One region of the Telluria sp. LT2P34 genome, then DNA from elsewhere that is predicted to be linked to it. Evidence: predicted binding sites of a transcription regulator. Region 1 holds the regulator's gene; each other region holds the start of a gene.

Evidence for each region. Region 1 encodes FliA, which starts transcription of late flagellar genes. Its sites were predicted from a motif close to CTAAAGTTTNNNNNNNNNNNGCCGNTA; they were not measured.
Region 2: a site for FliA is predicted at 4,957-4,983, ahead of AC56KZ_RS05025 (flagellar protein FliT). Genes of this name have one in related genera too.
Region 3: a site for FliA is predicted at 1,423-1,449, ahead of AC56KZ_RS10395 (LPP20 family lipoprotein). Genes of this name have one in related genera too.

What each region holds. Positions count from the first base shown of each region.
Region 1 covers NZ_JCASIN010000002.1:244,842-255,373, reverse strand. Annotated here, with positions in the region: gene flhA (flagellar biosynthesis protein FlhA) at 1-962, shown strand, start outside; gene AC56KZ_RS07040 (acyltransferase family protein) at 1,024-1,989, opposite strand; gene flhF (flagellar biosynthesis GTPase FlhF) at 2,303-3,685, shown strand; gene AC56KZ_RS07030 (MinD/ParA family ATP-binding protein) at 3,678-4,535, shown strand; gene AC56KZ_RS07025 (RNA polymerase sigma factor FliA) at 4,552-5,280, shown strand; gene AC56KZ_RS07020 (flagellar motor protein) at 5,262-6,005, shown strand; gene motD (flagellar motor protein MotD) at 6,019-6,741, shown strand; gene AC56KZ_RS07010 (hypothetical protein) at 6,771-7,265, shown strand; gene AC56KZ_RS07005 (M35 family metalloendopeptidase) at 7,282-8,379, opposite strand; gene AC56KZ_RS07000 (M35 family metallo-endopeptidase) at 8,622-9,659, opposite strand; gene AC56KZ_RS06995 (flagella synthesis protein FlgN) at 9,802-10,269, opposite strand; gene flgM (flagellar biosynthesis anti-sigma factor FlgM) at 10,276-10,532, opposite strand, start outside.
Region 2 covers NZ_JCASIN010000001.1:1,123,450-1,133,981, reverse strand. Annotated here, with positions in the region: gene AC56KZ_RS05060 (general secretion pathway protein GspB) at 1-35, shown strand, start outside; gene mobB (molybdopterin-guanine dinucleotide biosynthesis protein B) at 22-579, shown strand; gene AC56KZ_RS05050 (putative motility protein) at 611-811, shown strand; gene AC56KZ_RS05045 (DUF883 family protein) at 866-1,150, opposite strand; gene AC56KZ_RS05040 (RNA-binding S4 domain-containing protein) at 1,256-1,468, opposite strand; gene fumC (class II fumarate hydratase) at 1,519-2,928, opposite strand; gene AC56KZ_RS05030 (FimV/HubP-related protein) at 3,033-4,247, shown strand; gene AC56KZ_RS05025 (flagellar protein FliT) at 4,626-4,907, opposite strand; gene AC56KZ_RS05020 (M1 family metallopeptidase) at 5,212-7,872, shown strand; gene AC56KZ_RS05015 (class I SAM-dependent methyltransferase) at 7,928-8,587, shown strand; gene AC56KZ_RS05010 (CsbD family protein) at 8,622-8,798, shown strand; gene AC56KZ_RS05005 (AI-2E family transporter) at 8,847-9,935, opposite strand; gene AC56KZ_RS05000 (S9 family peptidase) at 10,080-10,532, opposite strand, start outside.
Region 3 covers NZ_JCASIN010000002.1:1,000,082-1,010,613, forward strand. Annotated here, with positions in the region: gene AC56KZ_RS10380 (TraB/GumN family protein) at 1-523, opposite strand, end outside; gene AC56KZ_RS10385 (hypothetical protein) at 632-937, opposite strand; gene AC56KZ_RS10390 (VOC family protein) at 1,023-1,385, shown strand; gene AC56KZ_RS10395 (LPP20 family lipoprotein) at 1,500-2,033, shown strand; gene AC56KZ_RS10400 (flagella assembly protein FlgT middle domain-containing protein) at 2,023-3,195, shown strand; gene AC56KZ_RS10405 (UdgX family uracil-DNA binding protein) at 3,192-4,679, opposite strand; gene AC56KZ_RS10410 (putative DNA modification/repair radical SAM protein) at 4,676-5,908, opposite strand; gene AC56KZ_RS10415 (M16 family metallopeptidase) at 6,053-8,839, opposite strand; gene AC56KZ_RS10420 (tetratricopeptide repeat protein) at 8,919-10,505, opposite strand; gene AC56KZ_RS10425 (EAL domain-containing response regulator) at 10,515-10,532, opposite strand, start outside.

The DNA.
Region 1 (10,532 bases):
ACAAGACCCAGGGCGGCGAGCTGCTCAAGCGCATTAAGGGCATCCGCAAGAAATTCGCGCAGGAAGTGGGCTTCCTGGCGCCGGCCGTGCACATCCGCGACAACCTCGAACTGAAACCATCGAGCTACCGCATCACGCTCAAGGGCGTGGAAGTGGGCAGCGGCGAAGCCATCAACGGCCAGTTCCTGGCGATTAACCCGGGCATGGCCAGCGGCACGCTGCCGGGCGCGCCGACGACCGACCCGGCCTTTGGCCTGCCGGCCGTGTGGATCGAGGCCGGCATGCGCGACGAGGCGCAGAACCTGGGCTACACCGTGGTCGACGCCGGCACCGTGGTGGCGACCCACCTGAACCACCTGATCACGACGCATGCCTCGGAGCTGTTGGGCCGCCTGGAAGTGCAGGCGCTGCTCGACCATCTGGGCAAGGACACGCCGAAGCTGGTGGAAGACCTGGTGCCGAAGGTGGTCTCGCTGGCGACGCTGCAGAAGGTGCTGCAGAACCTGCTGCTCGAAGGCGTTCACATCCGCGACATGCGCACCATCATCGAGACCCTGTCCGAGCACTCGAACGGCGCGCAGGACCCGGCCGACCTGACGGCGCTGGTGCGCATCGCACTCGGCCGCGCCATCGTCCAGCAATTGTTCCCGGGTACTAACGAACTGTCCGTGATGACACTCGACAACCGTCTGGAACGCCTCTTGATGCAGGCGCTCGGCGCCGGCGGCGACGGTACCGGCATCGAGCCGGGCCTGGCCGACACCATCGCCCAGCAGGCGCACAACGCGGCGCAGCAGCAGGAGGCGATGGGACACACGCCGGTGCTGCTGGTGCCGGCGCCATTGCGCGTGCTGTTGTCGCGCTTCCTGCGACGCGCGCTGCCGCAGTTGAAGGTGCTGTCGCACTCGGAAATTCCGGAGTCGAAGACGATCCGGGTGACGAGTCTGGTGGGAGCGGGCTAACAGTGTCGTGCCGACCACTCAGCTGAAGCGCCGCACAGGGACCGGACCGGCATCCCGCGATTCAAAGTAACAGGTGGATTTTTCGATCGATCCGGATAAGCAGGAAGGACACCATCGTTGCCAGCACAATGGTCAGCACGGTTATGGCGGTCGGCGATATTGCTGAGCTTTGCTGGATGGCCGATATGATCAGGACATGCGTTAAATAGATGCCTGTGGAGTAGAGCGCCAAGTCCTTGCTGTTCGTCGGCACGTCGGTTTTCAAGATGAGCAGGAAGACGGCAGGGCAAAGCAGGGCGATCGACACGAGATTATCCAGGGCGGCGGCGCCTTCGGTCGCGACGAAGTTGAGCCAGGACTCCAGGAACAGCAATGCAGCACCCAGCACGACCACGATGGCCGTCGACGTGAAGGTAAAACGGGTGTGCAGCTTGTGTCTGTTGATCAAATATCCCGCACAAAAAAACGGGAAGGAGAAGAACAGGAAGTTCCTGTGTGACCAGGTCAGGTTGAGAATCTTTGCCGGGTAACCGCTGCCCACTAGCTGGTAAGAGCTTGCATACTGAATCGCGACGCCTCCTAGGAAGGTCGCGATCATTGCGCTTGCCAATATTGCTGTGCTCATCCTTGCTATACCAAACAGGATCATAGCGGCGCCCAACATGCCTGCCAGATACCATAGATGGTAGTAGCCAAACAAGAGGGCGTGAACTGTCTTCGCTGCGAAGGACAGGACGCCTGGATGGACATCGGGAAGCCAATAAGGAAGATAGATCGCCATCCATAAGCAATACATGATCAACACGCGCTTGAACCATTTCACTACCGCTCCCGTGGACTGGGCCTGGACTTGGTAGAAAAAATATCCATTAATCAGTAAGAAAATCGGGACGGCAATCCTGAACAGACCATTCGTGGTGATGTAGGCCGCCAGGTCATTGACATCGGTGAGGAAACTCGCGTGCATTCCCACCACCATGAGTGCCAAGACGATTTTAAGAATGTCCAGCGCGCCATTTCTTGCCAAAATTCTCTCCAGAGTCGATCCAAACGCGTCGCCGACATGCTGCGACAGGGGCTTATGTTGCAAGTATTTTATCACCCAGCAACTTTTCTGTGGCGGGCGCCCCGGAGGTTTGGTCTTCGCGCAAGTGGCTCGGGACCGCGACGACAAACCCTCGCCCTGCCGGACTTGCCACACCTAAATCGAATTAGCCCACTTTCCCCATCCTTTTCCCCCGATGGTTGCTCCACGGCATCGTCAATAATCTCAACTGTAGATTGGCAAGAGCGGGGCAATATCGTCCCGCCATGAATTGACCAGCAGTGCGGAGAATAAGATGAACGTGAAGAAATTTACAGCGGCAACCTCCCGTGAAGCCTTGCGCAAGGTGCGCGACGCGCTTGGGCCCGACGCCGTCATCCTCTCGAACCGTCCAGTCGACGGCGTGGTCGAGATCCTCGCGCTCGACAACGACGATGTCGCTTCCCTGTCCGCACCCGCACCCGGCTCCGAGATGGACCAGCCGCAGCCGCGCCTGGATCATTTGAGCGACATGAGCGAGCTGAACGAGCCGGAAGCGCCAGTGTTCGTCAACCGCCGCGGCACCGCGCCGTCGCTGGCCAAGCCGGTCGCGCCGGAACACAGCTACGCCAACCGCCGCGCGCCGCAAGCCGAACCGGGCCTGGACATGGCCGCGATGACCTCGATGATGTCGGCCGCAATCGCCCAGGCAAAAGAATCGGCTGCGCAAGAGATGAGCGGCATGATGCACGAGCTGCGCGCCATGCGCGGCATGATGGAAACCCAGATGGCCGAGCTGTCCTGGGGCAACACCACCCAGCGCGAGCCGCAAAAGGCGGTCGTGCTGCGCGAAATGCTTGCCGCCGGTTTCTCGGCTTCGCTGGCACGCTACCTGGTCGACAAGATGCCTGCCAACAAGGATGCCGCCGAAGCGATGCGCTGGATCAAGACCGTGCTGGCGCGTAACCTCACCACGATGGCCGACGAAGACAACCTGCTGGACAAGGGCGGCGTGTTCGCCCTGGTCGGCCCGACCGGCGTCGGCAAGACCACCACCACCGCCAAACTGGCCGCGCGCTGCGTGATGCGCCACGGCCCGGAAAAGCTGGCCCTGATCACCACCGATGCCTACCGTATCGGCGGCCACGAGCAGCTGCGCATCTACGGCAAGATCCTCGGCGTAATGGTGCACTCGGTGAAGGATGAAGCCGACCTGCGCATTGCACTGAAAGAGCTCCGCAACAAGCACACCGTTCTCATTGACACCATCGGCGTGTCGCAGCGCGACCAGATGGTGACCGAGCAAGTGGCGATGCTGCAGGGTTCCGGCGCCGACGTAAAACGCCTGCTGTGCCTGAACGCGACCTCGACCAACGAAACCCTGGCCGAAGTCGTGCGCGCCTACCAGGGCAGCGGCCTGCACGGCTGCATCATGACCAAGCTCGACGAAGCCGCGTCGATCGGGAATGTGCTCGACGTCGTGATCCGCCAGAAGCTCAATCTGCACTACATCTCGAACGGCCAGCGCGTGCCGGAAGACCTGCACCTGGCCGACCGCGGCATGCTGATCGACCGCGCCTTCCGCAGCCGCCGCGACGCCGCCGCCGCCTTCGACGACGCCGACCTGCCGCTGATGATGGCCGCTGCCAGCAACAGCAGCCAGCGCGACGAGAGCCTGAGCGGGGTGCGCCTTGGCTAGTTTTGACTTTGACCAGGCCGAGGGCCTGCGCCGGATGCTGGCCGGCCCCAAGCCGCGCGTCGTGACATTTCTTTCCGCCACCCCGAGCGACGACAAGGGCGCCATGCTGGTGAACCTGGGCGCCTCGCTGGCGCAAGCCGGCAACGAAGTGCTGATCGTCGACGCCACCACCCGCGACTACGGCGTCGCCCGCCGCCTCGAGATGGAACGCCACGCCGGGCTGTTGCAGGTGGCGCGCCAAGAATGCGGCCTGAACCAGGTGGTGCAGGCCGCTCCCCAGGGCTTTTCGGTGGCGCTGCTGTCACGCGACGGCGATACGCCGCGACTCGGCAGCGACGAAGCACGGCGCCTGGCGAAAACCTTCGACGTGCTGGTCAAGGGGCAGGGCGGCATCGTCATCGTCGATGGCGAATTCAAGGCCGACGGCAGCTTCGCCGTGCCGGTGCTGGCCGAATCCGAAATCGTGGTGCAAGTGTCGACCGGCGCCACCTCGATCACCAACGCCTACGCGCTGATCAAGCGCCTGGCGCAGGAATTCGGGCGCCGTCCATTCGGTATCCTGGTCACCGGCGCCACCGAGGCAGAGGCGCAGGTGGTTTACGCTAATATGTCGGCAGCCGCAAGTCGTTACCTTGCGGTAACGTTGAGTTCGATGGGGTCGGTGCCGGCCGACGAATGCCTGCACCGCGCCGCGCGCCTCGGGCGTGCGGTGGTCGATGCCTTTCCGCTGGCCGGGGCGTCGGTGGCCTTCCGCGAGCTGGCAGGGCGCTTTGCGCTGCCCCTGCTGCCCGCGGTCCCGCACTTCCCACGATTCGAGCGTCAGAGCGGCGGCGCGCATTTTGGTTCCTGAGAAAAATAGAACAAGTATGTATACCGTCAAAGGGAAAGCGGACAAGAACCACCTGCTCACCGAGCACGCCGGGCTCGTGAAGCGCCTGGCGCACCAGATGAAGGCCAAGCTGCCGCCATCGGTCGAGGTGGATGACCTGATCCAGGCCGGAATGATGGGCCTGCTCGATGCGATCAACCGCTACGAGGACAACCACGGCGCCCAGTTCGAGACCTATGCCGTGCTGCGCATCCGCGGCGCCATGGTCGACGAGCTGCGCAGCAACGACTGGATGCCGCGCAGCACGCGCTCGACCATGAAGAAGGTCGAGTCGGCGATGCTGTCGCTGCAGCAGAAGCTGGGTCGCCCACCGACCGAAACCGAGGTCGCCAAATCACTCGATGTCCCGCTCGCGGACTACCAGGAAATGCTGTTCGAAGGCGGCGGCCACCAGCTCGTGTACTACGAAGATTTCCACGACGATGACGGCAACGACTCCTTCCTGGACCGTTACGCGGTCGACGACGACGACCCGCTGCGCGCACTGCTCGACACCGACTTCCGCTCCGCCGTGATCGGCGCGATCGACGCCTTGCCGCCGCGCGAGAAGATCCTGATGGGCTTGTATTACGAAGAAGAACTGAACTTGAAGGAAATCGGCGCCGTGCTCGGCGTGTCCGAATCGCGCGTCTCGCAGCTGCACACGCAAGCCGTCGCCCGCCTGCGTGCTTCGCTCAAGGAAAAGTTGTGGACTTCGCCAGCCTGATCGGCCTGGCGCTGGCGGTCGCCGGCCTGCTCGTCGGGCATACGCTCGACGGCGGCCGTTTTGCCTCGCTGTTCCAGCCGGCCGCGTTCGCGATCGTGGTGGTCGGCACCTTTGGCGCGGTGCTGCTGCAATCCGAGGCGCGCACCTTCAAGCGCGGCGTGCGCATGCTGCGCTGGGTGTTTTTCCCGCCAAAAGATACGCGCCAGCCGCGCTCGCGCGAGATTGCCCTGTGGAGCCATACGGTACGGCGCGATGGTCTGCTCTCGCTCGAACAATACATGGGCACGAAGGATCCGTTCGTGCAGAAGGGCCTGCGCCTCGTGGTCGACGGTATTGCTCCGGACAAGATCCGCGGTCTGCTCGAGACCGAAGTGACGGCTTATGAGTTTGCCGAGCGCCAGGCGGCGCGCATCTGGGAAGCCGCGGCCGGCTACGCGCCGACCATCGGCATCCTGGGCGCGGTGCTGGGCCTGATCCACGTGATGGAAAACCTGTCCGACCCGTCGCGCCTCGGTTCCGGCATTGCGGTGGCCTTCGTGTCGACCGTGTACGGCGTCGGGCTGGCGAACCTGTTCTTCCTGCCGGTCGGGAATAAACTTAAAGCCATTGTGTCGGACCAGGTAGTGCAGTACGAAATCCTGCTCGAAGTCTTCCACGACCTGGCCAGCGGCAACCATACGCGCGTGGTCGAGGAGCGCGTGGCCAGCCTGCTGGCGCGGCGCTGAGCGGTCACCACGCATGGCGCGCAAAAAATACGACGAAGGCGGCGAGCAGCAGGACCGCTGGCTCATTTCCTACGCCGACTTCATCACGCTGCTGTTTGCCTTCTTCGTCGTGATGTACGCGATTTCCGTGGTCAATACCGGCAAATACCGGGCCTTGTCGGACGCCCTCGGCGACGCCTTTGGCGGCCGCCCGGAAACCCCGCAGGCCAGCTCCACCATCGAAACACTCCCGCTCACCAACCTGATCGCACGCAAGCGCGCGGAAGCCACACGCCGCGAGCGCGAGCGCCTCACCACGCTGGCACGCCAGTTGAATGCCTCGCTCGCGCCCCTGGTCAAGGATGGCAAGGTAACCGTGACGCAAACGGCGCAGGGCATCAAGGTCGACATCAATGCCAGCGTGCTGTTCCAGGAAGGGCGGGCCGCCCTGGGACCGGAGGCACGGGCGACGCTCGGCAAGGTCGCAGGGCTCCTGAAGAACGATGCGCACCCGATCGAAGTCGAGGGCCATACCGACAACCTGCCGATCGCCAACCCGGCCTACCCGTCGAACTGGGAACTGTCGAGCGTGCGCGCCAGCAGCGTGGTGCGCCTGTTCATCGAAGGCGGGATCGCGGCGAGCCGCCTGACGGCGGTGGGTCACGGCGCCAACCTGCCGGTCGCGCCGAATACGGACGAGGCGGGCAGGGCGCGCAACCGGCGGGTGGCGGTGACGATTTTGGCGTCGGCGTCGTAAAATGGTCGGCACAACCATACGGAGTCGACATGCATCGCAGACCCTTCCTTCTGGCCGCCCTGATCGGTGCGGCGAGCTTCTGGCCCGCGCTGGCGGGCGCCGCCGGAGAACCGACCGTGGACGTCAAGCACAGCATCGACATCGAAACACCGAACGGCAAGGTACTGGTGCAGCTCACGGTGATTAACCAGGGCAAGAGCACTGTCTGGATCCCGCGCGAGATCCTGGCCGAAAAAGAGCTGACGGGACGCCGCTTCGACGTACGCGATTTCGGCAACAGGCCGATTCCTTATACGGGGAAGATGGTCAAGCGCGCCGCGCTGACGGCGGCGGACTACCAGGCCCTGGAGCCGGGCAAGATGCTGATGAACACGATCGACATCACGCAGACCTACGCGTTCAAAAAAGGCCGGCATAGCTACAACATGGGCTATGCCGGCCCGGTGCTGGCCGATATCAGGAAGCTCGAGGCGCTGACGGAGTTTCCCGCCAGGCCAGTGTCCTTCGTGTACAGCGGCCGCTGATTCCGCCGGAGCGCCTTTAGTTCAGGGCCGGGGTGTTTTCGGCGAAGTACTCGTGGTTGTCGGCATTCGCGACGGCCGCGTCCGGATTGCTGATGGCCAGGCTGGCCGCGCCGCTCTGGCCGTAGACATTGTCGTCGGTGCCGGCGACCACATCGAAGTGGCTCATCTCATGCACCAGGGTGCCGCCCTTCGAGTCAGTGCCGGTCATCGGCGCGGTCCAGAACGCGCGGCAGACGTAGATCTTGTACGGCTGGGTCGGGTAGACGTAAGCGTAATAGCTCTGCTTGCAACCGCAGTCGACGACGACGTTCTTGTTGTCGAAACCATCCTTGATCGCCGTGAAGTTGGCTCTTACACGGGCCTGGCGGGTCGAGGTGACAGTGCCGAACCACTTCGTGTAGCGCGGACCCATGCTGGTCTTGGCCATGTAGGTCACCGAGCTGTTGCTCATCGTCTTGGCGGCATCGATCGCCGAGGCGACCGTGGTCTGCTGCGAAGCCGTGCAGTTGGTGTAGCTCAGCCCCGCCGGCCCCGGCACCGGCGTTCCGCCGCCTCCACCCGCGCCAGCCTTGAGCGCCTTCATGATCTCCGATTCCGAACCGCGCGGCAGGCGTCCCTGGATATACAGCGATGCGGCATCCGACTCGAGCTGGCCGATGCTGGCGGCATTCGGATTTTTACTCTCCAGGAACAGGTCCGGCGAGGCGGTGCGGTAGCGGATCGCATAGTCGCCGGTCACGCTCAGGTCATACAGGGCCGACAGCTCGACCTTGACCGTATGCGAGGCGCCAGGCTTGAGCAGGTAGTAATCGGCCTGGGTCGGCTTTGGACGCTTGATCAGGGCGCCGGTATAGGCCACTTTGGCGCCGTCGCGGGTGATGTCGAACAGCGGCGCCGACAGGCCCTCGAAGGGCGTGCGTGATTTCAACACGTACTGCGGAGAAGACGAGGTATTGGTCAGGGTAACGTTCACGTGCACGTCGTCGCTTGCGCCAAGCGCCGCCTTTTCAGGCGCGACCGTCACGCGCACACCGTTCGAACCTGCCTGCGCGCCAACTGCCACGCTCAGGGCTGCGATACCGACCGCCGACTTCAGGATGCTGTTCCAGCTCATGTGTCTTCTCCGTAGGGTGATTGTGGCCATGTCGGCCATTCTTTTGACACGTTTTCGTCGGCAACTCGACGTCGATCCAACGAAAACGCAACACCATACTGATCAATTCATGCGCTGGTAGCAATGCATTTCGGTCAAGCTCCGCGCTGGTTTGCGAAAACGTAACAATCGTACATTTTCTTTAATCGTGCGCTGGATTTCAGCGACCAAGCGTGCTAATGCATGCCGTCACTGACCTGTCATTAATTCAGCGGCGGCGAATTCTCTCCGAAATACTCGTGTGAATCGGCATTGTTGATGGCGCGCTCGGGCGCCGTGCGCGCCATGTCGGCCGCTTCCGACTGGCCATACACGTGGTCGTCGGTGCCGGCGACGATGTCGAAGTGGGACAGCTCGTGCAGCAGGGTGCCGCCCATCGAATCGGTGCCCGTCAGAGCGGCCGCCCAGAAGGCCTTGCAGACCCAGATCGTGTAGGGACGGGCCGGGTAGACATAAGCAAAATAATCCTCGTCGCAGCCGCAATCGACCTTCACCGGTTTCGTTTCGAAGGCATCCTTGATGGCGGTGAAATTTTTCGTGACGCTCGCCTGGCGCGCGGCGTCGAGGGCGCCGAACCAGTTGATGTAGCGCCGGCTTTGCTCCTTGCCACTGGTGAGGTAGGCCAGGCCGCCTGCCGCCATGCTGCTGCCGGCCGCCATCGCGCTGGCAATCGTTTCCTGCTGGGCGTTCGAGCATTGCGCGTAGCTCAGGCCGCTGCCCGCCGGCGCGGCCAGGGCTGGGGCGGCGGCGCCACGCGGCATGCGGCCCTCGATCCAGATCGCGGCGCTGTTCGAGCGCAGCGTAGTGCCTTGCTCCTTGGCCACGGCCGGCAGGGCGGGGACGCGGTAGCGCACCGAATAGGCGCCGGTCACGGCCATGTCGTAGGTGCTGGATAGTTCGACGCGGGCGCTGCGGCTTTCGCCCGGGGCCAGCCGGATGTAGTCGGCGTCGACCGGGGCCGCGCGCTTGACCTTGCGGCCGAGGTAGCGCACCGGCTGGCCGTCGCGCGTGATGTCGAACAGGGCCGCTTCCGGCGCCATGAAAGGCGTGCGCCATCTTGGCAGGCGTTCGGGCGTGGCGCCGGTGTTGGTCAGGGTCACCGTGACCAGCACCTCGTCGCGCTTGCCGAGGGCGGCGCGCTCGGGCGTGATGGTGACCTCGATGGCGGCGTGGCTGGACAGGGTGGTGGCCAGCAGCAGGGTGCAGGCGGCGATATGGGTGCAGGCAGGGATGCGATACATGGATTCCTCCGTCGGGTGATGACTGAGGAATACTTTGGGCGTGTTTGTGCAGGTGGAACTTGCGTTATGGCAATAATTGGGATGAGCTCACCAAACAACAACGGCCGCATCGGCGGCCGTGTTCATACCAGCTGGATCAGGTTCAGCCTACGACAAAGCGCTGCGAGGGTCCGTTGCCGAAGGTTTGGCCTTTCGCGCCGTACAAGGCAGGGTCGGCGCTGCCGGCCGGGGTGCGCAAGGCATTCAACACAGTCTGGTTATGCGCCAGCTGGCGGTTGATCAGCATGCCGTTCACCCGATTGAGTTCCTTGGCTTGGGCGGTCAGGGTCAGCAAGCCGGCCCAGGCGAAACGCACCGCTTCCCCATTCTGCGCCGCCAGCCACGGTTCCATGCCCGCTTCCGAAGGAGCGAAACCGGCGCCACCGAGCGCCGCATGGCGTTCACGCGACAATTGGGCCAGCTCCTGCACCAGCGCCACCTTGCGCGGAGTCAGTTGCGCAAGCTCGTCCGCAGCAGCCGACACCAGGAACTGCTGTTCCTGTTTCATCAGTTCCACCAGCGCTTTGACGCGCTCGTGTTCGAGGGTGAGTGTCGTGCCGGGACTGGTCATGTGTATTTATCGGTTGCGTGAGTGGAGCAGGTCGCGCACGGTGTCGAGCAAGCCGTCCGCGATCTTTTCTGAATTTACCTGGAATTGCCCATCGGCAATCGCCAGTTTGATACGTTCAACTTTCTTTGCATCGAACACCTGGCTGGTGCTCGATGCCGCGCCCGCCGACGACAAGCGCACGCTGTCGGTCTGGGTCTGGCTCGGGGCCGCGGTCGCTGCGGCTTTTTCGGCCTGGCGTGCATTTGCCGCGGTGGTGGTGGCAG
Region 2 (10,532 bases), on a different contig from region 1:
ACTACCGCGGCACCCGCTACCGTGTCGCCTATTGATTCGCGCGCCGGCCCGGTGCTGGCCGTCGTCGGCTGGTCCGGCAGCGGCAAGACGACCCTGCTCGAATGGCTGGTGGCGCAGCTCGCCGCACGCGGCCTGCGCGTCAACATCGTCAAGCACAGCCATCACGACATCGAACTCGAGCCGCCGCACAAGGACAGCGCACGCCTGCGCATGGCCGGCGCGGCCGAAGTGATGATCGCCTCGCCCTACCGCTACGCCATCCTGCGCGAGCTGCGCGGGGAGGGCGAGCCGCCACTGGCCGAACAGATCGCCCGCCTGGCCCCGGCCGACCTGACGCTGGTGGAGGGCTACAAGTGGGAGCCTTTAGCGAAACTCGAGGTATTCCGGCCGGCGCTGGGGCGCGCGCCGCTGTACGTGGATGATCCGATGGTGGTGGCGGTGGCCTCGGATGCACCGCTTGCCGGAGCCGGCCCCGCCTGGCTCGACCTGAACCAGCCGGCGGACGTGTTGGCCTGGCTCATCGACTGGATGTCAGGTGAGGCTAAAGTTTCCGGAAATCAAGCCGTTAATGTAAGATAACCCGGAAGATAACCCTTATCAGGAGACCGACATGGATGTCCTCGCCATCGCCAAGTTGTCCACGACCATCGCAGAAACCGGCAACAAGCAGGAAGTCGCCCTGACCATGCTGAAAAAACAGCAAGACATGCAGAAATCGATGGCGACCCAGATCCTCGGCGCCATTGCGCCGCCGCAGCCGCTGCAAAACCTGCCGCCGCACCTGGGCAACACGATCAACACCAGCGCCTGAAGCTGAGTCCGGGCGTAAACGAAGCGCGGCGCCGGTGGCGCCGCAACAGTTCGCTCAGTGGAAAGCGCGCAGGACGCGTGCTTCGCCCGTGATGTCGGCAAAGCGCTCGTTGGCCTGGCGCGTCGCTTCCATCATGCGGCTCAGCTGGGCGTCTTCGAAGCGTTCGAGTTCTTCGTTGGCCGCATTCAGGGCCATGGCCAGCTTGGAGCGTGCGTTCTGGTACAGGACGCTGGTGTACTGATCGGTGTTTTTCAGCAGCTCTTCCGCATTCTCGATTACAAGGCGCAGATCGCCGATCAGCCGCTCCTGGGCCTGCGGGTTTTTTTCCGGGGTTTCCATTGCCGTCACCTTCAAGCCGGTTGGTCACGTCTCAAAATCTACACAAGGACTACCCGTCGCGTTTGTCTGCGCGCAAACGTGTGCCGTCGAGACCGGCAGTCCTCCCTACTGCACCGAGATCCGCACGTCGCCAACGCTGACCGTTTGTCCGGCGCGAATCTTTGCGGTCTTGCGCAGCTCTTGTTTGCCATCGACCGACACCGTGCCGCTCGCCACCATGTGCTTGCCGGCGCCGCCGCTGTCGCACAGGCCCACCATTTTCAACAGCTGGTTGAGCTCGACGAACTCGGATGTCAGTTCGAAAGTTGTCTTTTGCATACTATCCTCGGGAAAAATTTTGGGGCGCACGCTTGGGTTCGCCCGGCCCTTCACTCCGGGTCGGGCCGTGTCATGTCGATCGGCACGATCCACTGACCGAACTGTTCCTCGGTGACGAGGCCTGAGACCAGCGCCGCTTCGCGCAGCGTGATCCCTTCGTGCTGCGCATGCTTGGCAATCCGCGCGGCGGCATCATACCCGATGTGCGGCGCCAGCGCCGTCACCAGCATCAGCGAGCGTTCCATCAGCTCGCCGATGCGCGCGCGGTTCGGCTCGATCCCGCGTGCGCAGTGCTCTTCGAAAGAGCGCATGCCGTCGGCCAGCAGGCGTGCGCTCTGCAGGAAGTTATGCGCGATCATCGGCTTGAACACATTCAGCTCGAAATTGCCCTGCGAGGCGCCCACCGTCAGGGCGACGTCGTTGCCGAACACCTGGCAGCACAGCATCGTCAGCGCCTCGCACTGGGTCGGATTGACCTTGCCCGGCATGATCGAGCTGCCCGGTTCGTTTTCCGGAATCGTGATTTCGCCGAGGCCCGAACGCGGCCCGGAGGCCATCCAGCGCACGTCGTTGGCGATCTTCATGAGCGCGGTGGCCAGGGTTTTCAGCGCGCCGTGGCTCGCGACCAGCGCCTCATGCCCGGCCAGGGCCGCGAACTTGTTCGGCGCCGTTTTAAAGGCGAGCCCGGTGCGCGAGCCCAGCTCGGCGGCGATGCGCGGCGCGAAGTCGGGATGGGCGTTCAGGCCGGTGCCGACCGCGGTGCCGCCGGCGGCCAGCAGGAGCAGGCCGGGCAGCGAGGACTTGATCGCGCTTTCCGCGAATTCGAGTTGGGCGACATAGCCGGAGAACTCCTGGCCGAGCGTCAGGGGCGTTGCATCCTGCAGGTGGGTGCGGCCGATCTTGACGATATCGTCGAAGTCGCGCGACTTGACCAGCAGGGTGCTGCGCAGGCGCGCCAGCGAGGGCAGCAGGTTTTTCGATACCGCCAGCGCCGCCGCCACGTGCATGGCGGTGGGGAAGATGTCGTTCGAGGACTGGCCCATGTTGACGTGGTCGTTCGGGTGCAGCAGGCGCGCTTCGCCGCGCTCGCCGCCTGACAATTCAGAAGCGCGGTTCGCCAGCACCTCGTTCATGTTCATGTTGCTCTGGGTGCCGGAGCCGGTCTGCCAGACCGACAGCGGGAATTCGTCCGGGTAACGTCCGTCCAGCACTTCGTCGGCGGCGGCGATGATGGCATCGGCCTTGTCGCGCGGGAGCTTGCCGATGGAGCGGTTGACGGCCGCGGCCGCCTGCTTGACCTGGGCCAGCGCCGATACCAGCTCCGGCGCCATCTTTTCGGTCGAAATATCGAAGTGGTGCAGGGAGCGCTGCGTCTGCGCGCCCCAGAGGCGAGCGGCGGGCACCTCGATCGGGCCGAAACTGTCTTTTTCGATGCGGGAATCCACTGGCGACATATCCATGGCGTGTCCTTGTTATTTATATTCGGAGATGGAGCTAAAGAGTGTAGCCGAACACCCGTTAATTACGCTTAGGCTACAAATTCATGCTCAGGCTAGATATTCCCATGGCGATTCGCGCTTCCCACATCGTTTCAAGCTTGTTTGCCGTGTTCGCCGCCGCCGCATTCGCGTTCTCGGCCGGGGCTGCGCATGCCGCCGAGCTGGGCGAGGCGAGGGTAGCCTCCCACATCGGCCAGCCCCTGGCGGCCAGCCTCGAACTGACGGCGCTCGACGATGCGGCCGCCACGGTAGGCGTGCGGCTGGCCCATCCCGACGTCTACCGCGGCGCGAATATCGCCATGCCCGCCGTCCTGTCGAGCCTGAACCTGCATGTGACGCGGCGCGAGGGCCGCCAGTTCCTTTACCTGAGCACGAGCAAGCCGGTCGAGAGCCGCCACCTGCATGTCTACCTCGAACTGTTGGAGGCCGGCCAGCGCAGCGTGCGCCTGGTGACGCTGTGGCTGACGCCGAACCCGACTCCGGCGCCGGCGCCGATTCCGGTGCCGGTGCCGGTGCCGGCGCCGGCCATTGCGGCAGCGCCCCCGGTTCCCGCCAGGGCGCCCACGCCGGTGGCGGCGACGCGCCCGGCGGAAGCCTTGCAAGAGGGCGAGGAATACCTGGAGCCGCGCAAGGCGGTTCTCAAGCGGGTTGTCAAGCCGGCGCCCGAGCGCAAGAGCCGATTGGCAGCAGCGCCGGTCGCGGCGTTCAAACCGCAGGACACGCCGCCCACCTGCGCGCCGCAGCCGGCCGCCGGAGAGCTCGAAGCCTGCGCCGTGCTGGGCGCGAAGAACGCCGCGCTGCATCAGGCGCTGGGGCAGGTCGAAGCGAAGATGAAGGTGTTGCAGGGGGCACGTGGAGATGCGGCGGTGGTCCTGCCTGCCGCGGAGTCCGCAACTCCGGCAGCCCCGGCAGCGCCGGCTGCGGTCCCGGCGGCGCCGAAGGGCGCACCGCGCATCCAGCTCAAGCCGAAGAAGCCGGCGCCGCCGGAAGCGCAGACACCATGGGGACTGATCGCTGCCGGCGTCGCCGCCGTCCTGGCCCTGGCGGCCCTGGGCGTCGCGCTGCTGCGCCGCCGCAAGCGTTCCAACTTCGGCAAGATCCCGAAAGAGCACAAGCCGGCCAGGGTGCCGAAAGCGGAGCAGGCAAGCGCAAGCGAGCCCGGCGAGGACCCGCCGAAGCCGAGCATCATGTCGGCCGTCAAGGCGCGCCTGATGCCGGGACCGCGCAAACCGGCGGCGACGGAAAGGGTCGAGCCGACGCCTGAAGGCGCCGAACTTTGAACCGATATTGGCGCGCACGAATCAATCTACACAACTTATTAAGTTGATATATACTGGGTTCGTTGGTTGTCAAAACCACAAAACGAAACAGAGTCCGTCGCAGCCACCACCGATAGCGTGGCGCGGGTAACGGATGTACGTCGCGAGACGCCTGTTTTCGGAAGCGGTCCGGTTTGCCAACAGCGGCAGCGGACGCCGGATGCAACCGGCAAAGAGGCGACACCAGTTATCTGGTGTTGCTCTCCGAATTCATGTGGCCGGCATCAATCGGCTGCAGCACGAAGGCGCCCATGGGCGCCTTTTTTGTTGCGCACGATATGTCGAGCACCCAACAAAAAAGCGCCCGCAGGCGCTTCATGTGGTCGACGGCAGGGCCGCTCAGTGGGTGCGCATGGCGCGGTCCAGCTGGCCCATCCATGGCTCGGTGATGTCGCGAATCGCGCGGTCGTTGGCCATGATCTGCTTGAGCAGGTCGATCTTGCGCAGGCGCTTGACGCCTTCGAGTGCCGGCACGCCGGTCGCGGTGGCCGATGCCTGCACGGCGCATTGCGTCTGCAGGGTGTTGAAACCATCCCAGTCTTCCGATTGCGCTGCCGCGGCCATCTTGCCGGTCAGGCCAGCAATATTTTCGTACATCGAGAGGACTTGGTTAGAGTTCATGTGAGCACCGCTGCAATTTTTTTCGGCCGGATTACCGGTTGTCCTCCTTTTACGGCAGCGCTTTCGGAAACTTTAGGGTTGGCCGTAAAAATAATCGAAAATATTTTTCGGACCGGCATCAGCGCGGCCTCAGGCGCTTGTCGGGCGCCGGCCTGATGCCGGCTGCATACTGCCGCGATTCTGCAATCCAGCGCGGATATCTGCGGTTTGTCGCATTCCCGCCGGCGCGCCCCCGCGCTTGTTCTACAGTGCGTGCTGGATCCCTGCGCCAGCGGGGCATCAAAATAATAACAAAGAGGACATCATGAGAGACAAGCAAACATCGCGCTCGGCGGCAAGCGTCGCGCTGGCGCTGGCCGCCGCGCTGGCGCCGGCACTGGCCCCCTCGTCGGCCCGGGCCGAAGCCCCGTTTTCGTTCGCCGCCACCCCCGGTAAACTCCCCAAGGATGTCATTCCGCTGCTGTACGACGCGCACCTGGTGCCGAATATGGCGAATGACACCTTCAGCGGCCACCAGAGCGTCGACATCGAGGTGCTGCGCCCGACCCGGCGCATCGTGCTCAACGCCGCCAACCTGAGCATCGAACATGCCAGCCTGACAAGCCGCGGCGGCGCGCCGCAAACCCTGCAGCCGCTCCTCGACGCCCGGCAGGAAACCCTCGCTTTCGAGCTGCCGGCGCTGCTGGCGCCGGGGCGCTACACGCTGGCGCTGCGCTTTCGGGGCCAGATCAACCGCGAAGGGCGCGGCCTGTTCCAGGTCGCCTACAAGGTGGGCGGCGTCGATAAAAAGCTGGTGGCCACCACGATGGAGCCGTCGGACGCGCGGCGCATGCTGCCGACCTGGGACGAGCCGGCCTTTCGCGCCCGCTTCAAGTTGACGGTCGATGTCCCGGCCAGCTTCAAGGCTTATTCGAACACCCCGATCGTGAAGCAGGAAAAGCTGGCCGGCGGCCTGCAGCGCATCGCTTTTGCCCCGACCCCGAAGATGCCAAGCTACCTGGTGGTGCTGGTGGCGGGCGAAATGGAGCGCGTCACGGCGCGCCAGGACGGCGTCGAGATCGGCATCGTCACCACCGAAGGCAAGCTCGGCGCCACCGCCTTCCCGCTAGCGGCCACGCGCGACCTGCTGCGCTACTACAACAATTACTTTGGCCTGCCATATCCGCTCGCCAAGCTCGACCAGATCGCGATTCCCGGCGGTTTCAATGGCGCCATGGAAAATTGGGGCGGCATCGTCTACAACGAAGCGACCTTGCTCTACGACCCGAAGAAGAGTTCCGAAGACACCAGGAAGCTCACCTTCGAGGTCAACGCCCACGAAGTGGCGCACCAGTGGTTCGGCAACCTGGTGACCATGGCCTGGTGGGACAACCTCTGGCTCAACGAAGGTTTCGCGTCCTGGATGGCCTCGAAAGCCACCGAACGTTTTCACCCCGAGTGGCGTCCGCACCTGGACGGCATCGTCGAACGCGAAAGCGTGCTGAACCTGGACGCGCGCAAGACCACGCACCCGATCCAGACCCGCATCGACAACGAAGAGCAGGCCGCCGGCGCCTTCGATGCGATCACGTACGTAAAAGGCCAGGGCTTCCTGCGCATGCTGGAAAATTATGTTGGCGAAGCCAAGTTCCGCAAGGGCATCCGCTCCTACATGGCGGCGCACCAGTATTCGAATACGACCACGGCCGACCTGTGGACGGCCATCGAAACGGCCTCCGGCAAGCCGGTCGCGAAACTGGCAGCCGACTGGACCACGCAGCCGGGCTTTCCCTTGATTACCGTGGCGCAGGCCTGCGAAGACGGCAAACGGAAAATCACCTTGTCGCAGGAGCAGTACCGGGTCGACGAGCCGGCAACGGAGGGACGCCTGTGGAGCGTGCCGCTGCAGGTCGGCACCGTGGGCGGACGGGCCTGGAGCGCGCTGCTGAGCGAGCGCAGCACCACGATTACCCAGGGCAGCTGCGAGGGCGCGCTGGTGGTCGACCCGGACAGCGTCGGCTTTTTCCGTGTCCAGTACGACCGCGCCAGCTTCGACGCGCTGGCCGCGAATGCCGCCCAGCTGCCGGACCCGACCCGCCTGAAGCTGCTGCTCGATTCCTGGAGTTTGGTCACGGCCGGGCGCGCGCCGCTGGCCGGTTACCTGGACCTGGTCGCGAAATACGGCATGGAGCCGCGCCTGGCCGTCTGGGAATCGATCCTGTCGAATCTCGGCACCCTGCAGAACCTGGCGCGCGGCGAGCCGGAAAGCGCAGCCATCCGGCGCTTCGTGCTGGGCTTCGTGCAGCCCCGTTTCGATCGTCTCGGCTGGGAGCCGAAGCCCGAGGAAACGCTCGAGGACCGGCGCCTGCGCCCCTTGCTGGCCGGGGCCCTGGCGCGTGCCGGCGACGAGCGCGCGATCGGCGAAGCGCGCCGGCAGTTCGCGCGTTATGTTGCCGACCCGTCCTCGATCAGCCCGGAGATGCTCGACTTCGTCATCAACACCGCCGGCCGCTACGCCGACGCCGCCACCTATGCCGCGCTCGGCCGTGCGCTGGCCGCCAGCACGGGAGACGAGGAGCGCTATCGCATCGGCGGCGCCATGACCCTGGTGCAGGACCCGGCGCTGGCCGCCCGCACCCTGGAGCTGGCGCTGTCGCCGCAGACGCCGAGCAACCTGGTCGGCAGCCTGGTTGCCGGCGTCGGGCGCGAGCACCCGGACCAGGCCTGGGCGTTCGCGGTCGCCAACCGGGCCGCCTTGCTGGCGAACGCCGATGCGGTCGCGCGCAACCGTGCACTGGCGGGCGTGCTGGCCGCGTCGCCGGACGTGCGCCATGCGGACATGATGGAACACTACGTGGCCAGGAATTTCGGCCCCGATGCGCTGGTCGAAGCTCAGCGGATCGGCAACGGCATCCGCGTGCGCGCCGCGCAGAAGGCGCGCCTGCTGCCGCAGGTACGGGCCGCGCTGGCGAGCCCGCGCCCATGATGACAATGCACGGCCGGCCGACCTTGAGCGCTGCGAATCTGGTAAATTCCCTCGCATGACAGATAAGCTGGACGACATCGCCAAACGCACGCTGGCTCATTACGCGCAGAATGCCGAGCAGTTCTTTGCCGGCACCATCGACCACGACGTCAGCCAGAACGTGGCGGCGCTGCTGGGCGCCATCGAAGGGGCGGCGCCTTTTACCCTGCTCGACCTGGGCTGCGGCCCGGGGCGCGACCTGAAGACCTTCAGCAGCCTGGGGCACCGTGCGATCGGGCTCGACGGTGCGGCGGAATTCGTCGCCATGGCGCGCGCGCACAGCGGCTGCGAAGTCTGGCACCAGGATTTCCTGCACCTGGCGCTGCCGCCCGACAGCTTCGACGGCATCTTCGCCAACGCCTCATTGTTCCATGTGCCGAGCGCGGCGCTGCCGGGCGTACTGGCCGCGCTGCACGGTACGCTGAAGCCGGGCGGCGTGCTGTTCAGCTCGAATCCGCGCGGGCACAACGAGGAAGGCTGGAACGGATCGCGTTACGGCAGCTATCACGACTACCCGGCCTGGGAGCGCTACCTGGTGGCGGCGGGATTCGTGCCGCTGCGCCATTACTACCGGCCGGAAGGTTTGCCGCGCGCGCAGCAGCCCTGGCTGGCCAGCCTGTGGCGCAAGCCCCTTAGTGTTAACGAACGAACAGATTCCCAGGGCGATCGGGCCTAAGGTAAGTGCTCATTTCAACCGAAGAGGTGCAGCGATGAACGACGACCAGATCAAGGGCAAGGCCAAGGACATCGGCGGCAAGATCCAGGAAAAAGTCGGTGAAGTCACCGGCAACCGCCAGACGCAGAAAGAAGGCAACCTGAACCAGGCCGAAGGCAAGGTCCAGGAAAAAGTGGGCGACGTGAAGGATATCTTCAAGGGCAACAAGTAATCAGCCCGAGCCCGCAGCAAAAGCCGCGATCCGTCGCGGCTTTTGTTTTTATTTGCCTTCCTCCACCTCATCCCCCAGCACGTCCTCCACATACAGCATCTGCACCAGCACCTTGATCACCGCCGCCAGCGGCGTGGCCAGCGCCACCCCGGCGAACCCGAACAGGGTGCCGAAGATCAGCTGCATGACGATGGTCAGCGCCGGCGGCAGGTCGACCGCGCGCGATTCGATCAGCGGCTGCAGCACATAGCCTTCCACCAGCTGCACGCCGACGAACAGCAGCACCGTGTACAGGGCCAGGTCCGGGCTGATCGAAAACGCGATCAGCACCGCCGGCACGCCCGCCATGATCGGTCCCAGGTAGGGAACGAAATCGAGCAGGCCGGCGATGATGCCGAGGATCAGCGCCAGCGGCACACCCAGCATCGACAGGCCGGCCGAGGTGACGACACCGACGATCAGCATCGACATCGCCTTGCCGAGCAGCCAGCTGCCCAGCGTGTCGCCGATTTTTTGCTGCACCTGGCGCGCGCGCGGCCGCTTCGACTGCGGCACCAGCTTGATGATGCCGTTCGTGTAGAGCTGGGGCGAAGCGGCAAAATAAATGCCGACAAACAGGATGATCACCACGTTGCCGAGTGCGCCCAGCACGCCGCCGAAGAACAGCCCGGCGTTCGGCACCAGCGACGACATTTGCTTGACTAACTGTTCCGGCGCCGGCATGCCCGCCATCAGGCGTTTCAGGAGGGGGTAGTCGTCGATCACGCCTTGCAGCTGTTGCAGCGATTTCGGCACCGCCTCGGCAAGTTTGCTCGACTGTTCGGCAATCTGCGGCGCCATGGCCCAGCCGCCCAGGCCGATGATGGCGATCAGCAGCAACACCACCAGGGTCAGGGCGCGTTTGCGCCGGATGTGGAGGCGCGCTGCCAGCATGCGGCTGAGCTCGTAGAACAGCACCGCGCACAGGATGCAGGCAAACACCAGCAGCAGGGCATCGGCCGCGAACCAGATGGCGGCCAGGCCCAGGAAGAACAGGACGCCGATGCCGTCGATGACGGCGATGCGTTTCATGAAGGTACGCTGGGCCGGGGTTGGCGCCTCGTCTGCCGGCGGCGGGGAGGGTAAGGGTTTGCTCATGATCGAACACTAGCATGTGTTGTTTCGGCCTGGCGCCATTTTACTGTCGAGCTATGCGAACAGCGCCCGCCGTCGCCCGAGGGCGAAAAAAAAGCCCCGCTGTCCGTGACGCCGGGACCTTGCTTATCGTGCTGCGCCCGCGGCTTACTTCGGCGCGGTGCTGCCCAGGTTGCGCTTGAAGAAGTTCTCGATCATGCCGAACACGTGGCGCTGGCTGCTGCGGCCCGAGATGCCGTGCTTGGCGCCCGGGTAGGTCATCAGCTCGAACTGCACGTTGCGCTTGACGAGTTCGTCGATCAGGCGGGTGCTGTTGGTGAACAGCACGTTATCGTCGGCCATGCCATGGATCAGCAGGAGCGGCGACTTCATGCCGTCGAGGTGGGCGAACACGCCGCTGCGGTCGTAGGCTTCCTTGCTCGATTTCGGCGTGGCGCCCACATAGCGTTCCGTGTAGTGGGTGTCGTACAGGGCCCAATCGGTAACCGGCGCCACCGACACGCCCATCGCGATCTTGTTCGAATCGGCCGCCAGCAGGCGCAGCGTCATGAAGCCGCCATAGCTCCAGCCGAACACGCCGACGCGCTTCGGGTCCACGAA
Region 3 (10,532 bases), 760 kb from region 1:
TCAAGGCACGGCTGTAGAGTTCCCCGGCGACAAAGGTCGGGCGCTGGCGCTCGACGCCGCTGTCGTTGGCAAAATATTTTGCCTTCAATGGCTGCCAGCGTGCGTACACCTCAGGCGGCAATACATCCTTCAGTTCAGCGCCATCAGGATTGTTTTTGATGCCGATTGCGTAGGGCAAGGCGGTGACCGCATTCCAGCCGACCTCGAAGGAAAGACCTGGCGCCTTCAGGTATTCCTGGGATGCGGCGATGACTTTCTCGACCTTGGTCGAGCGCCATTCCATCCTGGATGGCAGCGGCGAATAGGTGCCGAACACCCACATCACATTGTTACCCTTCGATACTTTCCACATGCCTGGCCCCGGGCGGACGCCCGAAACGAGCACGGTTTGGGGAACGGCTTCGCCATTGTCGAGCGTCGACGCGGCGGCGGCCGGGGGAGCGACCGGAGTCACGGTCTGCGCCCCTGCCGGCAGGCTCAGGAAACACAAGCTCAGGACCGGCAATATGCGATTGGACATCATGGCATTTCTTTCTCTAGTTAATTACTGAACGGCATTGTCTTTACGTTAAGCGAACTAAGCAACCACCATCAAGCAACAAGATGTTACAAGAAGCATATGCATGCTTGGTTATTCCGCCTGCTTGCGCGCCGCCCAGGGCCGCAGCACCAGGTAGCCCGGCACGGCAGTGCGCGAGGGTCGCGTGACTTTGATCAGTTGCCGCCGTTCGAGCAAGGCGATGGCGCGCTGGGCAGTGACGCGCGACAGGCCGGTTTCCAGCGCCATCGTCGCATAGCTCAGCTGCACTGTACGGCCCTCGATCGCCTCGATCCGGTGCCAAAGATAAAGGTAAATGACGAAGGCGGCCGGCGAATGCTCGTGGCCGACGAGATCGGGCATCAGTACGTCAAGCACATACGGGTCCAGGATCGTCACTGTAGTCTTCAAGAGTATAGTCACGATGATTATAGCGCGACCCTGTCCCGTGCGAAAATGTCCGATGTCAACAGAGGAGACCCGCGTGATCACCCACATCAAATTCGTCAGCATCCCGACCCGCGACCAGGACGTCGCGCTTGCCTTCTATACCGAAAAGCTCGGCTTTCGCGTGATCACCGACCAGCCCTTCGGCAAACAGCGCTGGATCGAACTGCGCGTCGGTGCTTCCGACACGCGTTTCGTGCTGTTCACGCCGGATGGCCAGGAAGACCGCATCGGCAGCGCCTTCAACGGCTCGCTCGCCTGCGACGATGTCGAGGCGACTTACCGCCAGTTGTCGAGCCGCGGCGTCGAGTTCATTTCGCCGCCGCAGAAGCAGCCCTGGGGCGAATTCGCCATCATGAAAGATCCGGACGGTAACCAGTTCGTGCTGTCTTCCTCATGATCGATCTGGTCGTTACGGTAAATATTTCCGTACGTCCATAAAGATCCGGCCGCAGCGGCCGTTATTCTGACTGATACCGCGCCTTTCGCGCCCCGCATTTTTACCGGATCCGTCATGAAACTCGTCGCTGCCCTCGCCCTTGCTTGCGCCTCCCTGCTCTCCGCCTGCGGCACCCTGCATCTGCCTGCCCGACAGAGTGCCGCCCAGCCCGTCGTCACCCTGAACGCCACCGGCTATGCAGCCGTCAACAATACCGTCTGCGTCGGCCAGTGCGAGCGCGTGGCGCCGGCCCAGCGCAAGCTGCTGGCGATGCGCGCCTCGCGCCTGGATGCCTACCGCACCATGGCCGAGCAGGTCTATGGCCTGCGCATCGAAGGCGGCAGCACGGTGGCTTCGCTGGCGCTGAAGGACGACAGTTTCAAGGTGTATATTGACGCCTTCATCCGTGGCGCGCGCGTGACCAACGTCGCCCAGCGCGAAGACGGCACCTACGAGACGACGGTAGAGATGGATTTCGACGCCAATGCAGCCCGTTCCCAGGCGCAGGCACGCTACAGCGCCGCGCCCGGCGCAAGGAGCGCGCGCGCCATGGTCGGCAGCGCCGGTCCCGGCGCGAGCTATGGCGCCTCGTTCTACCATGCGCAGTAAATTCAGCGCCACCCTGCTGGCGCTGCTGCTGGCGCTGTCCCAGCCGGCCCTGGCCGCGCCCATCGAAGCCGAGGGTATCGCCGCGATCGCCGACGGCGGCGTGGCGCGTGCGCGCCAGCTCGCGATCAAGGATGCGCTCGAGCAGCTCGGCTTGCGCACCGGCGCGCGGATCGATGTCGCGGCCGGCTCGGGCCAGCGCGGCGCCTACGAAAGCAGCCGGGTCCAGCCGACCGCCGAATTCGACCGCTACAGCGTCGTGCGCGAATGGCAATCCGGCCCGATGCTGCATGTGCGCATCGCGGTGCAGGAAGAGGAAGCGCGGCCCAAGGGCAGCGTCAACCTCGGCTACAAGAAAAAAGTCGTCGTCACGCCCTTCCACGTGCGCCGCTCGCCCCAGCTCGACGATATCGACGACATCGCCACCCGCCTGCCGCAGGAACTCCTGAGCCGCCTCACCGGCACCGGCAAATTCCTCGGCAAAACCAGCCCCTGGGTGATTTCTCCCGGCAGCAGCGGGCCGAGTGCGGACACGGCCGCCGTGCGCCGCCTGGCCTCGCTGCACGAGAGCCAGTTCGTCATTTCAGGCGAAATCGTCGACGCCAGCAAGTTCGGCAAACCGGCCTTGTACGGCCTGATCGCCAGGGATGCGCGCCGCATCGAGATCGAATTCTTCGTGCACGATGGCCTGACCGGGGCCCTGCTGGCACGGCGCCGCGCCAGCGTGGAACAGGTGGGAGAGCAGCGCGTCGGCCGCGACAAGCCTTTTGGCAGCGCCAGCTTCGCGCAAACGCCGTTTGGTGGCGCGATCCTGCGCGCCCTCGACGAAGGCATCGCCGGCATCATGCTCGACCTCGCTCCCCTGCCCTTCATGGCGCGGGTGGTGCAGGTGCAGGGCGACCGCATTTTTATCGACGCCGGCGGCACCTCCTCGGTGACGCCGGGCGACCAGCTCGTGATTTATCGGCGCGACGCGCGCCAGCAGGTGTACGGGACCGATCCCCTGGTGCCGCTCGGCACGGTCGAGACGCCGGTGGGGACGCTTGCCATCGTGCAGGTGCAGCCCGGGTTTGCAATCGGCACCGTGACGCCGCCCGCGGCCGCGCGCCAAGTCAGCGCCGGGGATATGGTGCGTTTCGATGTGGCGGTGGCGCCGGGACCTTAAGTTGTTGCGGGCGGCCCGTTCAATAGCGCCTTGGCCAGCTTCAGCCCCTCGACCATCACAGTAAAGGCTTCCTTCTTGGTCTTCTCGTCCGGCACCCGCAAGATGTAGGACGGGTGGTAGACGGTCACGACCCAGCGCCCCTCATGCGCGATGGCCTTGCCCAGCGATTCGCCCAGCTTGGCATTCTTATCGCCGAGCACGGCTTTCAGCGCGGTGGCCCCGAGCGCCACGATCACCGATGGCTGGACGCTGGCCAGCTCCTTGTCGAGCCAGTAGCCGCAGGCTTCGACTTCGCGCTGCGCCGGCGTCTTGTGCAGGCGGCGCTTGCCGCGCGGCTCCCACTTGAAATGTTTCACGGCATTCGTCAGGTAGATCGCCTGGCGCTCCAGATCGGCCGCCGCGAACACCTGGTCGAGCAGCTTGCCGGCGGGACCAATAAAGGCCTTGCCGGCCAGGTCTTCCTGGTCGCCCGGCTGCTCGCCGACCAGCATGATCTGCGCCTGCGTCGGTCCTTCCCCGGGCACGGCCTGGGTCGCGTGCTGCCACAGCTCGCAGCGCCGGCACTCGTCGAGCTTGGACGGCTGCTGGCGCTCGGGCTGGGCGTCGGCCGGGGTGATCGGAATCGTAAAACCGCTTTTATTTCCCACGGCCTGGGCCTGGCCGGTGCTGCGCGCCCCCAGCTCGGCATTGCTGACCATGCCCGGGACGATCGCGCCTTCGGGCAGGTTTTTCCAGAAGCGCGAGGGTATGTGGCTTTGCAGGAGCTGGGCATTCACGCGCGCCGGATTGAAGATGCTGCGGTAATAGGTCAGCCAGAGAGCTTCACCGGCGTCATCCAGGTCGGCGGCGCTCGACATCAGGGGGCCCGTGTGGTGCAAGGTCGCACCGTCCCACATCACGCTGGCCTCGGGCGTGCCGATCATCCAGGTCACGCCGCCCATGCGGTTTTTGAAATGTTCGGCCACCTGCGGCAGCACGTCGTGGCGCGGCTCGAACCAGGCGGCGAAGCGCGGCGGGCCAGCCTCCAGGGGACGCTCGCGGAAACGGATATAGGCATGCATGTCGTGCTCCTCGCGCCGCACCGCTTTCACCATGGCCGCCAACTTGACGCCGTCGACGTCGGCCGGCGACTGCACGTCGTGCTCGCCGCGTTGCCAGCGCCAGATCACGCGGTACAGGAAGGCCCAGCGGTCGGGCACGCGGCAGCAGGCGGCCGACTGCAGCATGTCCATGAAGGCACGCGGAATGTGGGGCGGCGGTTTTAGTATGGTAGTGCCGGCAGGAGCATTATCACCAGGCGGCGAGGCAGCCGGCGCACCCGAGAACAGGTCGGCATCGAGCGAGGCGCTCTCGTTCCAGGTCACCAGTTCCGGCGCCACGCAGTGCATCAAGAGGTCGCGCGCGGCCGTGCGCCATTCGGTAAAGCTGGCAACCACCAGCGGCTGGCCGGCGGCAACCCTGGCAGAGGCAGCCGCCGCGTTCATGCCGCCTGCAACTCGGGCCACAGGTTCATCTGCTCGGCCGGGGCGCCGAGGTGGCGCCGCAGCAGGTCGGAACTGGCCAGGCCTTGCGCCGGCTTGTAGTCGGCCGTGACGACGAAGGGCGCGATCTTCTTCATGCTGCAGCGCAGGCGCGACAGATCTTCCCAGCGCACCCGGCGCAGGCGGCGCAGCTCGACGATGCGCTTGGCATTGCGCAGGCCGATGCCGGGCACGCGCGCGATCATGGTTTCCTCGGCGCGGTTCAGGTCCATCGGGAAGTGGTCGCGGTTCGCCAGCGCCCAGGCCAGTTTCGGGTCGATGTCGAGCGCCAGGTTGCCGGCGTCGGGCATCAGTTCGCCGGAGGTGAAACCGTAGCTGCGCAGCAGAAAATCGGCCTGGTACAGGCGATGCTCGCGCAGCAGCGGCGGGGGCGCCAGCGGTACGCTGTCCGGGCTTTGCGGGATCGGGCTGAAGGCCGAGTAGTACACGCGTTTGAGTTTATAGCTGCCGTACAGGGTCTCGGCGGTATTGAGGATGGTCTGGTCGTCGCTGGCGTCGGCGCCGACGATCATTTGCGTACTCTGCCCGGCTGGGGCAAAGGCCGGCAATTTCGGCTCGTCGGCCTTTTCGTCGAGCTTGCGGCGGATCGAACCCATGGCCAGCTTGATCGTGTGCACGTTCTTTTCCGGCGCCAGGCGGGTGACGCTGTCGTGCGTGGGCAGCTCGATATTGACCGACAGGCGGTCGGCATAGCGGCCGGCCTCGGCGATGAGCAGCGGGTCGGCGTCGGGAATGGTTTTTAAATGGATATAGCCGCGAAAATTGTGGACTTCGCGCAGCGTGCGCGCCACGGCGACCAGCTGCTCCATCGTGTAGTCACTCGACTGGATGATGCCCGAGCTGAGGAACAGGCCGTCGATGTAGTTGCGCAGGTAGAAATCGTGCGTCAACTTCACCACTTCCTCGACCGAAAAGCGCGCGCGCGGCACATTCGAGGTACGGCGGTTGACGCAGTACTGGCAATCGTAGACGCAGAAATTGGTGAGCAGGATTTTCAGCAGCGAGACGCAGCGGCCGTCGGGCGTATAGCTGTGGCAAATGCCCATGCCGGTAGTTGCGCCGATGCCGCCGTCGCTCCCGTCGGAAGCGCGTTTCGGGGCGCCGCTGCTGGCGCAGGAGGCGTCGTACTTGGCGGCATCCGCCAGGATTTCGAGCTTCTCGGAAAGTTTCATCGTGGCTGCGAAACTGTATGGGTGTACAGTATATACCAGCCACGATATGTACAGCCCGTGTCGGCAATCGAAACCGTGACAATGGCGGTTCAGTGCAGCACGACAGCGTGGGCTCGAGAGCCCACGCCAGGAACTACACCATCCTCACCTCACCTGCTTGCCGTCCTGATCCAGCACCACCACTTCGCCCCAGCCCAGCGAACGGATCCCGGCTTCCACCTTGCGCAGGTCGCCGATCACCATCCAGGTCACTTCATCGGGCTTGACGAAGCGGGCGGCGGCCTGGCCCAGCTGGGCCGGCGTGAGGGCCTTCAGGTTGCGCGAATAGTTGCTCCAGTAGTCTTCCGGCAGGTTCAGGTTGACGCTGGCCAGCGCCGCGCCTTCGAGTGCGCCGAGCGTCTCGAAGCGGCCGGCCAGGCGCGAGGTCATGTTGCGCATGATGCTCTCGTATTCGGTGCCCACCAGCGGCCGCGCGCCGGCCACGCCCTTGACCTCCATCGCCACTTCGCGCATCGCCTCGACCGTCTTGTCGGTCTGTACCGGCGCCACCGTGATGAAGCTGCGCTGGCCGCGCACGTCAAGCAGGCGTGCGTTGGTGCCGTAGCTCCAGTGCTTGTCCAGGCGCAGGTTGCGGTTCAGGCGCGAGGTCGCGATGCCGCCGAAGTTGTTCATCACCGGCTCGATCGCCAGGTCTTCCGGCTGGCCGTAAGGCAGCGACAGGTGCGCGGCGACGATCGTCGATTGCGGCGCATCCGGCTTGTCGACCAGGTAGAGCTTCCTGCCTGCGCTACCGTTCGATGCGCCGTTCGACGCCGTCACCTGCTTCGCCGGGGCTGTGCCCGCGGCCCACTTGCCAAACGAGGCTTCCAGGGCCGGCAGCAGCTTGTCCATCGTGGTGTCGCCGGCGACGATCAGGGTTGCGCTGCCCGGCTTGAACCAGGTCGCGTGCCAGGCCGCCAGGTCGTCGCGGGTGATGCCTTCGACGCTTTGGGTGCTGCCGCTGGCCGGCTTGCCGTAGGCGTGCTCCGGGCCGTACAGCAGGCCCGGCACCAGGCGGTTCGCCAGGCTGGCAGGCTGCGCCTTTTCCTGGCCGATCTGGGCCACGCGGCGTCCCTTTTGCAGCGTGAACTGCTCTTGCGGGAAGCTCGGCGCCAGCGCGGCGTCGGCCATGATGGCGAGCGACGGCGCCAGGTTGGCGGAGGTGGCCTGCAGCCGCACCAGCGACTGGTCGGCGCCGGTCCCGGTCGACAGGCGTGCGCCCAGGTTTTCCAGCGCGTCCGACAGCGCGAAGGCGTCGCGCGTTTTGGTGCCCTTGTCGAGCAGGTCGAGCGCCAGTGAAGCGGCGCCCGACTTGGCCAGCGTGTCCGACGCGGCGCCGGCGTCCACCGCCAGCGTCGCGTTCACGATCGGCGCCGTGTGGCGCTCGAGCAGGATCACTTTCAGGCCGTTCTTCAGCTGGGCGCGCTGCACGGCCGGGAATTTCACGTCCGGCGCCTCGCCCAGGGCCGGCAATACCTTGCGGTCCAGCGTCGATTTGACGGCAGCCAGTTTTGCGAACGGGCGCACCGTCATCGTGTAGTGGTTGGCGCGCAGCCAGCGCTTGCCGGCGGCCTGCACCTCGGCCGGCTTCGCCTGCGACAGCTGCTCCAGGCGATTCAGGTAGGCGTCGGGCGCGCCGCCGTAGGTCATGCTCTCGGCCAGCACGTCCGAGCGTCCGCCCAGGCCGCCGAGGCGCTCCAGGCTGCGCGAAAAATCGGACAGGGTGCGGGTCTTGACGCGCGCCAGTTCGGCCGCGGTGGGGCCCTTTTCGAGCAGCTCGGCGACGATGGCGTCGACCTCGCGTTCGACCAGCAGCGGATCGGTCCCCGGCTTGACCGTGACCACGACATTGAAGGTGCCGGCCAGCTCCGCATCATTCACGTAGGCGCTGACATTCGTGGCGAGGTTCTTCTCGTACACCAGCCGCTTGTCGAGCCGTGCGCTCTTCGAGCCGGCCAGCACTTCGGCGAGCAGGGTCAAACGCGGGGTATCGGCGTCGCGCCAGGAAGCGACGTGCCAGCTGCGGTAGATGCGCACCTGCGGCACATGGTCTTCCATCTCGTCGCGGATGTTGCGTTCCAGCGTGGGGATCCACTGCTCGGTACGCGGCAGCGGCGGGCCCGGCGGGATCGCGCCGAAGTATTTGGTGACCAGCTCGAGCGCCTTTTCCGGCGTGATGTCGCCGGCCAGCGAAATGACCGCGTTGTTCGGGCCGTAATAGGTGCGGTACCACTCGCGGATGTCTTCCAGCGAGGCGGCGGATAAATCTTCCATGCTGCCGATGGTCGACCACGAATACGGGTGCGAATACGGGTACATCTTGGCGCCGATTTCATTGCGCACGCGGCCATAGGGCTGGTTTTCGCCCTGGCGCTTTTCGTTCTGCACCACGCCGCGCTCGCGCTCGAGCATCTCCTTCGAGATGTAGTTGCCGAGGAAGCCCATGCGGTCCGATTCGAGGAACAGGGTGCGCTCCAGCGCCGACACCGGCACGTCTTCGAAGAAGTTGGTGCGGTCGGTATTCGTGGTGCCGTTGCGGTTGTTCGCGCCGAGGTCGTCCATCGCCTCGCGGAAGCCGCGCGGATAGTTTTCGGAGCCGTTGAAGAAGAAGTGCTCGAACAGGTGGGCGAAACCGGTCTTGCCGCGCTTTTCGTTGCGCGAACCGACGTGGTACCACATGTTCACGCCGACCACCGGCACGCTGTGGTCCTCGTGGACGACCAGGGTCAGGCCGTTCGGCAGCACGAATTTCTTGTGGTTGATGGTGTAGGCTTTGCGGTCGAATTTCACTACCGGGGCGGCGGCTGGGGCGGCGTGCGCGGGCAGGACGGCGGTCGAAGCGAAGGCGAGCGCCAGCGCCAGCGCCAGCACGGCAGGAAGCGGTTTGTTCATGGATCTCCGGGGGAACGTTGTGGTTGTTGTGTCCGTATTTTAACCGTGGGGGCCGGCGATCGGGATGGGTTTTGGGCCCTTACGCCGCTTCGCGCTCGACTCCGCGCACCTGCGCCAGCTGCTCCGCCGTCATGCGGCCAAGCACCCGCTTCATGTACGGTCCCGCCGCTGCGATGCCGCTGCTTGCTGCCCGCGCCAGCCAGCCATGCGCCTCGACCAGGTCGCGCATCGTGCCCTGCCCCATCGCCAACATCACGCCGATATTGAACTGCGCCCGCGCATGGCCCTGGCGCGCAGCGCACAGGTACCAGAAATGGGCGGCTTCGTCGTCGCGCTCGGCGCCATGGGCGGTGTCATGGCGCAGTCCGAGCGCGAACTGGGCCAGCGCGTGGCCGGCGTCGGCCGCCTTGCGGTACCAACCGGTCGCCTCCGCGGGATCGACCGACTCGCTGCGGTCGAGCAGGGTGGCGACCATGTGCTGGGCCGGCGCATAGTCCTGCTCGGCCGCGCGCAAATACCAGCGCAGCGCGCGCGCCGGATCGGGCGCCACGCCAGCGCCGTTCTCGTAGCGCAGGCCGAGGTCGAACTGGGCGCGCAGGTGGCCCTGCTCGGCCGCGCGCACATACCACTCGACGGCCTGGGCCGGATCGTGCTCGATGCCGATGCCGCCATCGAGCAGCTGGGCCAGGTGGTACTGCGCCGCCGGCAGCCCCTGGACGGCGGCTTGCCGGTACCAGTTTGCGGCCTGCGCGTGGTCGCGTTCGACGCCCTGGCCGTGCTCGTAGCGCAGGCCGAGGTTGTCCTGCGCGCCCGCATGGCCGCGCTCGGCGGCGCGGCGGTACCAGGTCAGGGCCGCCGCTTCGTCGCGCGCCACGCCATGGCCGCTGTCGAGGATCAGCGCGAGGTTGAACTGGGAACTGGCGTGCCCCTGGGCGCCGGCGCGCTCGTACCAGGCAATCGCCTGGCGGCTGTCCTGCTCGACGCCCTCGCCATGATCGTCACCCTTATCGTAGCGCAGCGCCAGGTTGAACTGGGCCGGTGCATAGCCCTGTTCCGCGGCCAGCCGCAGCAGGGCCAGGGCCTCCACCGGATTGCGCTCCACGCCCTGGCCGCTGTCGTAGCGCAGGGCGAGGGCGAACTGCGCGCGCGCATAGCCCTGGGCCGCGGCGCGCCGGTACCAGGCCAGCGCCGCGTCCAGGTCCTGGGCCATGCCCTTGCCGCCTTCGAACATCATGCCGAGGTTGTGCTGGGCGCCGGGGTCGCCCTGTTCGGCCGCCTGGCGGAACCAGTGCAGCGCCAGGCCGATGTCGGCCTGGACGCCCTGCCCCTTCGCATACAGCCAGCCCAGGTTGTACTGGGCCGGCGCATACGCCTGCTCGGCCGCCCGGGTGTACCAGTAGATCGCCTCGGCCTGGTCCTGCGCCACGCCCTGCCCCTTCTGGAACATGACGCCGAGGTTGTACTGGGCGTGGCTCAAGCCGGCTTCGGCCGCCTTGCGGTACCAGGCCACGGCCATGGTTTCGCTGCGCGCCACGCCTTCGCCATTGGCGTACATGTAGCCCAGGCTGTGCTGGGCGCTGGCGATGCCGCGCTCGGCCAGTCCCTTGACGCGCAGGTACTCGGCCGTGTGGCGTTCGCTCGGGACGGGCGCGCTGGCGCTATGCATGGGCAGGGGTCAGGCGCGCAGCACGCG